One region of the Arthrobacter sp. SLBN-112 genome, then DNA from elsewhere that is predicted to be linked to it. Evidence: riboswitches for the same ligand, from Rfam matches in the RefSeq annotation. Region 1 holds a riboswitch; each other region holds the start of a gene.

Region 1 (3,262 bases):
GTCCTCCAGCCGGGATCCGACGCCGAAACTCGCCCGGAGGGATCCGTTCGGCAGGCCCAGGCGCTTCAGCAGCGGGTGGGCGCAGAAACGTCCGTCACGCAGGCCCACGCCGTGCTCCGCCGAAAGGTAGGCGGCCACCAGCCCGGCGTCGTAGCCTGCAACCGAGAAATTGACCACACCGATGGTGTCCGTTTCCGGATTGGTGTCCTTGAAGATTCTGGTGGACCGTCACGCCGTCGATGCCCTGCAGGCCCTCCACCAGGAACGAGCGGATGGCCGATTCGTGGGCATGCCACCGGGACTGGTCCAGTTCGGCGATCACCTGGGTGGCGCGCGCCAGGGTGGCTGCGCCAAGCACATTGGGTGAGCCGCCCTCGTGGCGGGCCGGGCCGGTGGCCCAGCTGACGCCGTCGAGCCTTGCTTCCTTCACGGCGCCGCCGCCGGCAAGGTGGGGGACACCGGCGTCCAGCCAGTCCGGACGTCCCACCAGGACGCCTGCGCCGAACGGTGCGTAGAGCTTATGGCCGGAGAACGCAAGGTAATCGACGTCGTCCGTGCTGATGTCCACCCGCCGGTGCGGCGCAAGCTGGGCGGCGTCTACCACAATCCGTGCGCCGTGCTGGTGCGCCAGTGCGGCCAATGCCCGGATGGGGAGGATCTCGCCGGTGACGTTGGAGGCGCCGGTGACGGCCAGCAGGCTGACCCCGCCCTGCTCCAGTTCAGCGCGGACGGCCTCCAGCGTGCCGCTGATGGTGTCCGCGGCGACGATGCTGCGGTGCGGGACGCCCTGCCACGGCAGGAGGTTGGCGTGGTGTTCGATGTCCAGGTACAGGACATCTCCGGCGGGGCGGCCGTCGGCCAACGGCAGGCAGCCGGCCAGCAGGTTCAGCGAGTCGGTGGTGTTGCGGGTGAAGATGACCGAATCATCGGGTCGACCTCCTACGAACTCGCGGACAATGCTGCGTGCGTTTTCATACACCGAGGTGCTGATCTGGGATGCATACCCGGCGCCGCGGTGGACACTCGCGTAGTAGGGGAGGATCTCGTTCAGGTACGCGGACACCACGGACAGTGCCGGGGCGGAGGCGCCGTAGTCGAGGTTTGCGTAGCGGACGTGGCCGCCGGAAATCAGGGGCGCCTGGATTTCGGCGCCGGTGACCGCGGCGAGGGGTCGGCCGGCAATGACCTGGCGCGGATCCGGCGCGGCTGCGTTGGCGATGGCGGACTGGGGGGAGACGGTGGCAGTTGTCACAGAGACCTCACTTGGATACAGGACTCCGGCATGGTGGAATCCGCGCTTGCCGTATCCGCTCCGGACCGGCCTGGTCGTCACCCGGGGCACCCCACCGCGAATGGAGGGTTGCCGGCCAGCAAACCGGGGTTTTGCGCTGGCACTCGTGACCTGGATAAAAGCGTAGAACATGGGGTGGCCAGGACTAAAGCCGCGGCAATTGTTAAGGCCTTTGTTACGTCCTGCCGAAGAAACGGCCGCGGACGCCCCCGAAAGGAGGCGTCCGGCGTCGTATTATTCGATTCTTCCGCGGTCAGGGAGCCTGCTGCAGGAGGTCGTCGAGTTCCGGGTTCAGTCGGTGCAGCACCTCTGAGTGCAGGATCGAGTTCGTGGCCAGGGCATTGCCGCCGAACGGGCCGTCCTCGCCTTCGAGGGAGGTGAAGCGGCCGCCGGCCTCCACCACGATCGGCACCAGGGCAGCCATGTCGTACAAGTTCAGTTCGGGTTCGCAGGCGATGTCCACCGAGCCTTCGGCCACCATGCAGTAGGACCAGAAGTCCCCGTACGCCCGGGTCCGCCAGACGTCCTCCGTCAGGCCCAGGAATTCGTCAAGGTTTCCGCGTTCCTTCCAGCCGCCCAGGCTGGAGTAGGAGAGGGAGGCGTCGGACAGGTTGGAGACGTTGGAGACCCGGAGCCGGGTGGCGGCGGCCAGGGACCTGCCCATGTAGGCGCCCATGCCTTTGGCCGCCCACCAGCGCTTGCCCAGGGCCGGTGCGCTGACGACGCCCACCACGGGCTCGCCCTCGTCCACCAGGGCGATCAGCGTGGCCCACACCGGGACGCCGCGGACGAAGTTCTTGGTCCCGTCGATGGGATCGATGATCCAGCGCCGCGAGCCGTGGCCGGTGCTGCCGAATTCCTCGCCCAGGACTGCATCGCGGGGCCGGGAGCGGGAGAGCTGGCCGCGGATGGCCTCCTCGGCCGCCTTGTCGGCGTCGGTGACCGGCGTCAGGTCCGGCTTGGTCTCGACGTGGAGGTCCAGGGCCTTGAAGCGGCTCATCGTCTGGTCATCCACGGAGTCGGCCAGGACATGGGCCAGGCGCAGGTCATCGTTGTAACTCGAAGCGGGTTGGATCATGGTTCCAAACTACCGTCTGCGTGCGTTTCTGCCGGGAGAACGCGTCAGTTGACGCTGCCGAGCTCCTTGGTTTCCTGTGCTTCCATCCTCGGGTCCGCGCCGAGCAGCCTCCTTAGGGACGCCAGCCGGGCCGGTCCCGTGGGACCGGCGTGCCCGCCGTTCACCCAATCATCCAGTCCGCAGTTAACCGCCGTTGCCGTGTGTTTGCAGCCGCGCTCGCAGTTTTCGATGCCGGGGGAGAGGTCCGGGAATGAGCGCAGGATCCTGTCCGGATCCACGTGTGCAAGGCCAAAGGAACGGATACCGGGGGTGTCAATGATCCAGCTGCCGGGCGGCGCGTCCGCCAGCCGCAGCGCCAGCGCCGAGGACGACGTGTGCCGGCCGCGCCCGGTGACCGCGTTCACCCCGCCGGTGGCCCGCTCCGCACCCGTCAACGCGTTGACCATGGTGGACTTGCCGACGCCGGAGTGCCCGAGCATGACAGTGACCGTGCCGTCCAGGTGGGCGCGGAGGGCTGCCACCGCGGCGCTGTCCAGCCGGGCGGAGAGGCCGTCGTCGGACCGTGCGTCGATCCCCGAAGCCTGTGCGTCCGCGGTCTTGCTGATGATCACCGGGAAGTCCAGGTGCGTGTAGTTGGAGAGCAGCTCCGCCGGGTCCTTGACGTCGGCCTTGGTCACCAGCAGGATCGGCTCGATCCCGGCGTCGTAGGCCGCCACCAGGGCGCGGTCGATGAACCCGGTGCGTGGCTCGGGGTTGGCTGCTGCCACCACGATCACCAGTTGGTCGGCGTTCGCGACGACGGCCCGCTCTATGGGATCCGTGTCGTCGGCGCTGCGGCGAAGGAGGGTGCGGCGGTCCTGGATCTTCACCAGTCGTGCCAGCGTGTCCGGGGC
Region 2 (3,262 bases), 1.3 Mb from region 1:
CAGCCGGGCCTCCGCAACAGTGCTGTCCCGCAGCGTGACCAGCGGGAACCGTGACCCCCACGGCGCTCCGTCCGGGGCTGGCGAGGACGGTCCCGTGGATCCGTAGCAACCGCCCACGATGTTGATGGACACCACGAAGAAACGGTCGGTATCCACGGGAGCGCCGGGACCGGCCAGCTGTTCCCACCAGCCCTCTTCGTCGGTGTCGCCGCGCGTCACGTGGGTGCTGCCGGTCAGGGCATGCTCGATCAGGATGGCGTTGCTGCCGTCCGCATTCAGCGTGCCCCAGGTTTCGTAAGCCAGCGTGACATCCGGCAGGTAGCCGCCGCCCTCCAGCTCGAGTCCTCCAATGGAGGCGTAGCGGACAACTCCGTGTTCGGGAATGGTGGTACGGGCGACGGTAACCGTCATGGCAAGACCTCTTCTACGCGCTTGCCTGCCGTCATTTGACCGGCAGGCCAGGTCTTCACCCGGGGCACCCCACCGCGGAAGGAGGGTTGCCGGCCAGCAAGCCGGGGCTGTCACTGGCACTCATGACCTGGTTCGAGTGTACGAAACACCCCCCACCCCAGGCCAAGAGTGTGACTGGTTGTGACTTCCCGGCGTTGCCGGCCGGCGGTGCCGCCGCGTGCTGCCAATCAGGCGTCAGCGGCGCCCTTGGCCGCGCGGAAACCGGCTTCGAGGTCGGCCAGGATGTCGTCGATGTGCTCCAGGCCGACCGACAGCCTGACCAGCCCGGGATTGACCCCGGCCACCACCTGCTGCTCGGGCGAGAGCTGGCTGTGGGTGGTCGACGCCGGGTGGATGACAAGGGACCGCACGTCACCGATGTTGGCCACGTGGGAGTGCAGTTCAAGGGCGTCGACGAAGCGCTTGCCCGCCTCCGCGCCCCCGGCCAGGTTGAAGGCGACGACGGCGCCGGTCCCCTTGGGGCCGTACGTGCGGCCTCGTTCGTACCAGGGGCTGGACGGCAGCCCCGCGTAGGCGACGGATTCGACGTCGTCCCTTGCCTCCAGCCAACGCGCCACTTCCGTGGCGTTGGAAACATGCCGTTCCACCCGCAGGCTCAGCGTTTCCAGGCCTTGGGAAATCAGGAAGGCGTTGAACGGGGAGACGGCCGAGCCGAGGTCGCGCAGCAGCTGGACACGCGCCTTGAGAATGTAGGAGAGGTTGGCGCCCAATGCGCCGCCTTCGCCAAGGTCCCGGGCGTAGACCAGTCCGTTGTAGGTGGGGTCCGGGGTGTTGAAGCCGGGGAACCGTTCGGGCTCCTTGCCGAAGTCGAACTTGCCGGAGTCGACGATGACGCCGGCGATGGCGGAGCCGTGGCCGCCCAGGTACTTGGTGGCGGAGTGGATCACGATGTCCGCGCCCCATTCCAGCGGCCGGATCAGGTAGGGGGTCGAGAGGGTGTTGTCCACGATCAGGGGCACACCGGCCTGGTGGGCCACCTCGGAGATGCCTTCGATATCCAGGACGTCCTGGCGGGGATTGGACACCACTTCACCGAAGAAGAGCTTGGTGTTGGGCTGGACGGCGTCGCGCCACTGGTCCAGATTGTCCGGATCCTCCACGAAGGTGACCGAAATGCCGAACTTCTTGAGGGTGTGGGCAAACAGGTTGTACGTGCCGCCGTACAGGCTGGGGCTGGCCACGATGTGGTCCCCGGCCTCTGCGATATTCAGGACCGCGAAGGTCTCGGCGGCCTGGCCGGAGCTCAGCAGCAAAGCGGCGAGGCCACCTTCGAGGCTGGCGATCCGCTGCTCCACAGCATCCTGGGTGGGGTTGCCGATGCGGGTGTAGATCGGTGCCAGTTCAGCCAGGGCAAAACGGTTGGCTGCGCTCTCGGCGCTCGGGAACACGAAAGACGTGGTCTGGTAGATGGGCAGTGCGCGGGCACCGGTGGCACTGTCAGGCTCCTGGCCTGCGTGGATCTGGCGGGTTTCGAAGGACCATCCGTTGGACATCGCAGTCTCCTATGACATGGGCCCGGCATGCTGGGAGCACCACGGGCCGCGCTTACTTCCGGCTATTGCCGGACAGTCTGGTCCTCACCCGGGGCACCCCACCGCGGATGGAGGGTTGCCGGCCAGCGAGCCGGGGCTTGTCGCTGGCGCTCATGACCTGCGCCCAGTGTAGGAACATCGCTGCGGGCGGGGACAGCATTGTGACGAACATGGTCTTCCGTTGTTGGCGCCCAGCGGGCCGTCGCGGCCATCGCCCTGACCAACAACTCCAGCGGCACCGTCCACGTCATCGCCGACACCTCCGGCTACTACGTCGCCGGTTAGGCCGGGTTCCAGGGCCGGACTTTGACCACGGCCGGAGGCGAAAATCCAAGTAAGGATGCCCTTAGCTGAGAGCCTGATCACAAAGTGCCAAGATGTTGCCATGCGCATGGATCACGTCTCTTACGCCTGTGAACACGATGGCCTCGCGGCCACTACCGAACGTATTTCAACTGCCCTCGGCGTTGAGGCAGTGAAGGGCGGGGTCCACCCCCGGTTCGGCACCCGGAATATGATCATCCCCCTCGCCGGGCACAAATACCTCGAAGTTGTGGAGGTTTTGGACCACCCGGCTTCGGATAAGGCACCGTTCGGACAGGCAGTGCGTGCCCGTTCCGCAGCGGGCGGCGGCTGGATGGGATGGTGCGTCGAAGTGGACGACCTCGCCCCGTTCGAGGAACGCCTGGGCCGCGCCGCCGTGAACGGCAACCGCAAGTTCCCGGACGGCCGCGAACTCGTTTGGAAGCAGATTGGCATCCTGGGCCTCATTGCAGACCCCCAGGTCCCCTACATGCTCAAGTGGGAAGGCGACCCGTCCCTGCACCCGTCCAACGCCTACGAGAGCAACCTCAAGATGAGCTGCCTGACCATTGCCGGCTCCGCGTCGCGGGTGACCGAGTGGCTGGGCGAGCCGGTGGAGAAGCCGCTTGAGGACGTTGCGGTCGAGTGGGTAGCCCCGCACGGCACCCCCGGCATTCTGTCCGTCACGTTTGAAACCGCAAACGGGGCCGTCACTATCTGATCCTCCGCCCCCGCTCTCCGGCGTATCTCCGGAGAGGGCTCCTATGGGCCTGCGCCCAAACAGCTTCGGCCGCCATCGGGTGGTGACAACGGCGTCACCACCCGATGGCGGCCGAATTCTTTTAAGCGTCATTTGGCATCTCTTAAGGATCACAAGAGTGGACCCCTGAATTCCCTGGAAGAGGCACCGAACCCAACGCCTCGGCTTTGAATGTCAGACCCTCGTTGGATGATGT
Region 3 (3,262 bases), 1.3 Mb from region 1:
CGAGCCATTCGGCAAGCCGCAGCGCGGTGGCCGAGGAGTGCCGGACGCGCAGGCTCATGGTTTCCAGGCCCTTGGTCAGGACCCAGGCGTTGAACGCTGAAAGCGCCGGACCGGTGTGGCGCATCAGCTGCTTCACCGGGCCGTCGATGAATTCCTTGGTGCCCAGGATGGCGCCGCCCAGGACGCGGCCCTGCCCGTCGATGTGCTTGGTGCCGGAGTACACGATCACGTCCGCGCCGAGGTCCCCGCAACGCTGCAGCAGGGGAGTGGCGAAGACGTTGTCCGCAACCACCTTGGCGCCGGCGGCATGGGCGAGTTCACTCACCGCGGCGATGTCCACGATTTCCTGCATCGGGTTGGACGGGGATTCGAAGAAGACGGCGGTGGTGGGCTTGGACAGGGCCTCGCGCCACTGGTCCAGGTCCGGGCCGTCGACGAAGACCGTTTCCACGCCCCACCGGGGAAGGATCTCGTTCAGGATCACAAAGCACGAACCGAACAGCGATCGGGCGGCCACCACGCGGTCGCCGGCGGCGAGCAGCGCGCCCAGGGCGGTGAACACCGCGGACATGCCCGACGCCGTCGCAAAGCAGGCCTCGGCGCCTTCCAGCAGCCTGAGCCGTTCCTGGAATGTGGCCACGGACGGGTTGCCGTAGCGCGAGTAGACAAAGCGTTCGTCCTCGCCGGTGAAGGCGCGTTCGGCCGCCGCTGCGGATTCGTAGACGAACCCTGAGTTCAGGAAAATGGCCTCGGAGGTTTCCTGGAAGTTGGTGCGGTCCAGGCCGCCGCGGACCGCCTGGGTATCGGGGTTCCAGCCGGGGGCATCTTGATTGAAAGTCACTTAATTCTTTCCGAGGTTGGTGGGCAGGCCGCGGTTCTTCCAGCCGTTGACGGTCCGTTCGCCGTAGCGGTCCGGCTCGCCTTCGAAGCCCTCCAGGACGTTGTAGGAGGTGAAGCCGGCCTGGGTGGCCGCAATGGCTGCTGCGATGGAGCGCTGGCCTGAGCGGCAGAGGAACACCAGTTCCGCGCCGGGGTCCTCGGGCGCCTGCTCCGTCAGATCCTTCACGAAATCGGGGTTGGGGATGCCGCCAGGGAAGGTCCACTGGATGAACAGGGGATCGTTGTCCGTAGCCTTGGTGTCCGGAATGCCGATGTGGGCCCATTCGCCCTCGGTGCGGACATCCACCAGGATGGCGCCCTGCTCCAGCTTGGCCCATGCTTCCTGCGGCGTCAGGTCTCCTGCGTAGCTCATGCGTGGCCCTCGCCGTCGAACTCGCCCTCCAGGTCGTCAACGGCCGTGGCCACCGCGGCGTCTGCCGAGGCGATTGCGGCCGGGAGGACAACTGCCTGGGCCACGATGACGCTGCTGCCGTTGAAGGTGGCCGCCGGGCTGCCGTGCAGGACGTAGCCGTCCGCGAGTGCAGCCGAGATCCGCTCACAGAATGAGCGGTCGTCGGGGCCCGTAATCAGGCGGTAGGACAATTTTTCGTCAGGGGCGGGTGCGTCAGACACGACGGATCTCCTTCTTTCACGCTTGCAGCTCGAATCGGTCGATATGCCGAGTATTCACCTGAGGCACCCCGCCGCGAGAGGAGGGTTGCCGACCGGCCAGTCAGGGCTTAACACCGGTACTCATTACTCCCCAAAAACGTAACACCTGCCGCGCCAAGCCGCACGGCCGTCGTCGTCATGTTCCGTAATTGAGAGCTGGCAGCCGCTGCGCGTCACGGGAACGCTGCAAGGCGGCCGGACCGATAAAGTTTCTACCTGGGCGCCGCCCTGCCGTCACAGTGGGAGTACCGGGGGGTTTGCCAGCATGCGAACTGGGCTGGTTCCTGATCCCGCTTGGCCGGGCAACGCTTTACGTGTTCATCATGCACGTGGTGCTGGGGCTGCTGTGGGTGATGGTCCGCACCAGGTTCCTGTTCCGGCTCATTCCCACGTAGCGGCCGGGCGACGCCCGGTATGCGGTGCCCGGGCATGAAAAATGCCGTGGCACGGTCGGTGCCACAGCATTTATCTCAAGTGCCGAATGCTCGGTGGGGGAGGCCCCGCAGTTCCGGTGTCTTAGACCAGCTCGGGATAGGAAGCGACAATGTAGTCGGCGGCTGCCGCACCCTTCATGCGCAGGCCCTTGCGGCTTCCCGGCAGCCGGTCCTTCATCGCTGCCCAGAACGTTGTTTCCGTGCCTGGCAGGTGCTGATTGATGAAGCACCAGCTCATGTACAGGCCGTAGAAGCGGTCGCGTTCCAGCGTGGAGTCGGATGTCTGGTCGAAGTAGGTGGCGTCTTGGAGAAAGAGATCAAACTGGGAATGTGCCATGAGGGCGTCCCTTCGCTAAGTGCGTGGCGCCGCCGTTCGGCTACAGCAGCGGACTCGATGCCGTGCACTGGTGGCAATCGGGTCCATAGATTCGATCCCCGGAAAAACTGGGGTCGTTAGCGCCGTCAACGCCTGTCTACGCTGTAGACTTTACTCGTAGACTACATATGAGGCAACCCTCTCGGAAGAAGCCGGGAGGCCGCCCCCAGCAAGGATAAAGCCATGACCTCCCCCAATCCGTCCCGCGCCGGCAAAGCCAAAGCCAGGCTCAGCCGGGACATCGTGCTGGCTAAAGCGCTGGAAATGGTGGATGCCGAAGGCCTGGACGCGCTGACCATGCGCGGCCTGGGCCAGGAGCTGGGGCGGGACCCGATGAGCCTCTACCGCTACGCGGAAAACCGGGCCGCCTTGCTGGACGGGGTTACGGAACTGGTCCTGGGCCAGCTCACCATCCAGCCGGAGGACCCGGACTGGAAGGCGCAGTTGCGGAAGATCGCCCACAACCTGCGGATGCTGGCGCTGCGGCATCCCAATGTTGTGCCCCTGCTGGTCACCCGGCCCCTTTCCACCCCGCTGGGTTTGCGCCCGCTGGGCACGCTGCGGCCGCTGGAACAGATCCTGACGCTGCTGGCGGCTGCCGGATTCGAACCGGCCGACGCGCTGCACGTTTATCGCGTGTACTACGGCTTCCTCTACGGCCACATCCTCAACGAACTGCAGGAGTTCGTGGTGGACCCGGAAGAGAACGAGGTTCTGCTCCGGCTGGGGCTCCACCGCCTTCCTGCCAAGGAATTTCCCAGGCTGCGGGCGCTGGCGCCGGCGCTGTCGGATTACGACGGCGCCATCGAACTCGACCAGGGGCTTACCATCCTGCTGTCCGGGCTGGAAGCGCAGCTTTCCCGGCAGGCGGCAGTACCGCTCGGTTAGCGCGGAAGCGGCA

Evidence for each region. A riboswitch is a leader RNA that binds a small molecule or an ion and turns the genes downstream of it on or off. The one in region 1 is predicted to bind S-adenosylmethionine.
Region 2: it holds a riboswitch for S-adenosylmethionine, as region 1 does, so the genes downstream of both, QF050_RS17395 (bifunctional o-acetylhomoserine/o-acetylserine sulfhydrylase) here and QF050_RS11450 (aminotransferase class V-fold PLP-dependent enzyme) in region 1, are expected to answer to the same signal.
Region 3: it holds a riboswitch for S-adenosylmethionine, as region 1 does, so the genes downstream of both, QF050_RS05400 (DUF1737 domain-containing protein) here and QF050_RS11450 (aminotransferase class V-fold PLP-dependent enzyme) in region 1, are expected to answer to the same signal.

The regions. Positions count from the first base shown of each region.
Region 1 is NZ_JAUSXY010000001.1:2,435,332-2,438,593, forward strand. Features, by position in the region: partial or broken gene QF050_RS11450 (aminotransferase class V-fold PLP-dependent enzyme) at 1-1,252, opposite strand, end outside; SAM riboswitch class IV at 1,290-1,403, opposite strand; gene hisN (histidinol-phosphatase) at 1,545-2,369, opposite strand; gene rsgA (ribosome small subunit-dependent GTPase A) at 2,414-3,262, opposite strand, start outside.
Region 2 is NZ_JAUSXY010000001.1:3,724,992-3,728,253, forward strand. Features, by position in the region: gene QF050_RS17390 (homoserine O-acetyltransferase) at 1-411, opposite strand, end outside; SAM riboswitch class IV at 424-539, opposite strand; gene QF050_RS17395 (bifunctional o-acetylhomoserine/o-acetylserine sulfhydrylase) at 639-1,964, opposite strand; SAM riboswitch class IV at 2,008-2,122, opposite strand; gene QF050_RS17400 (VOC family protein) at 2,389-3,027, shown strand.
Region 3 is NZ_JAUSXY010000001.1:1,161,877-1,165,138, forward strand. Features, by position in the region: gene QF050_RS05390 (O-succinylhomoserine sulfhydrylase) at 1-841, opposite strand, end outside; gene QF050_RS05395 (rhodanese-like domain-containing protein) at 842-1,252, opposite strand; gene QF050_RS05400 (DUF1737 domain-containing protein) at 1,249-1,512, opposite strand; SAM riboswitch class IV at 1,526-1,640, opposite strand; gene QF050_RS05405 (OpgC domain-containing protein) at 1,809-1,946, shown strand; gene QF050_RS05410 (hypothetical protein) at 2,068-2,322, opposite strand; gene QF050_RS05415 (TetR/AcrR family transcriptional regulator C-terminal domain-containing protein) at 2,545-3,249, shown strand.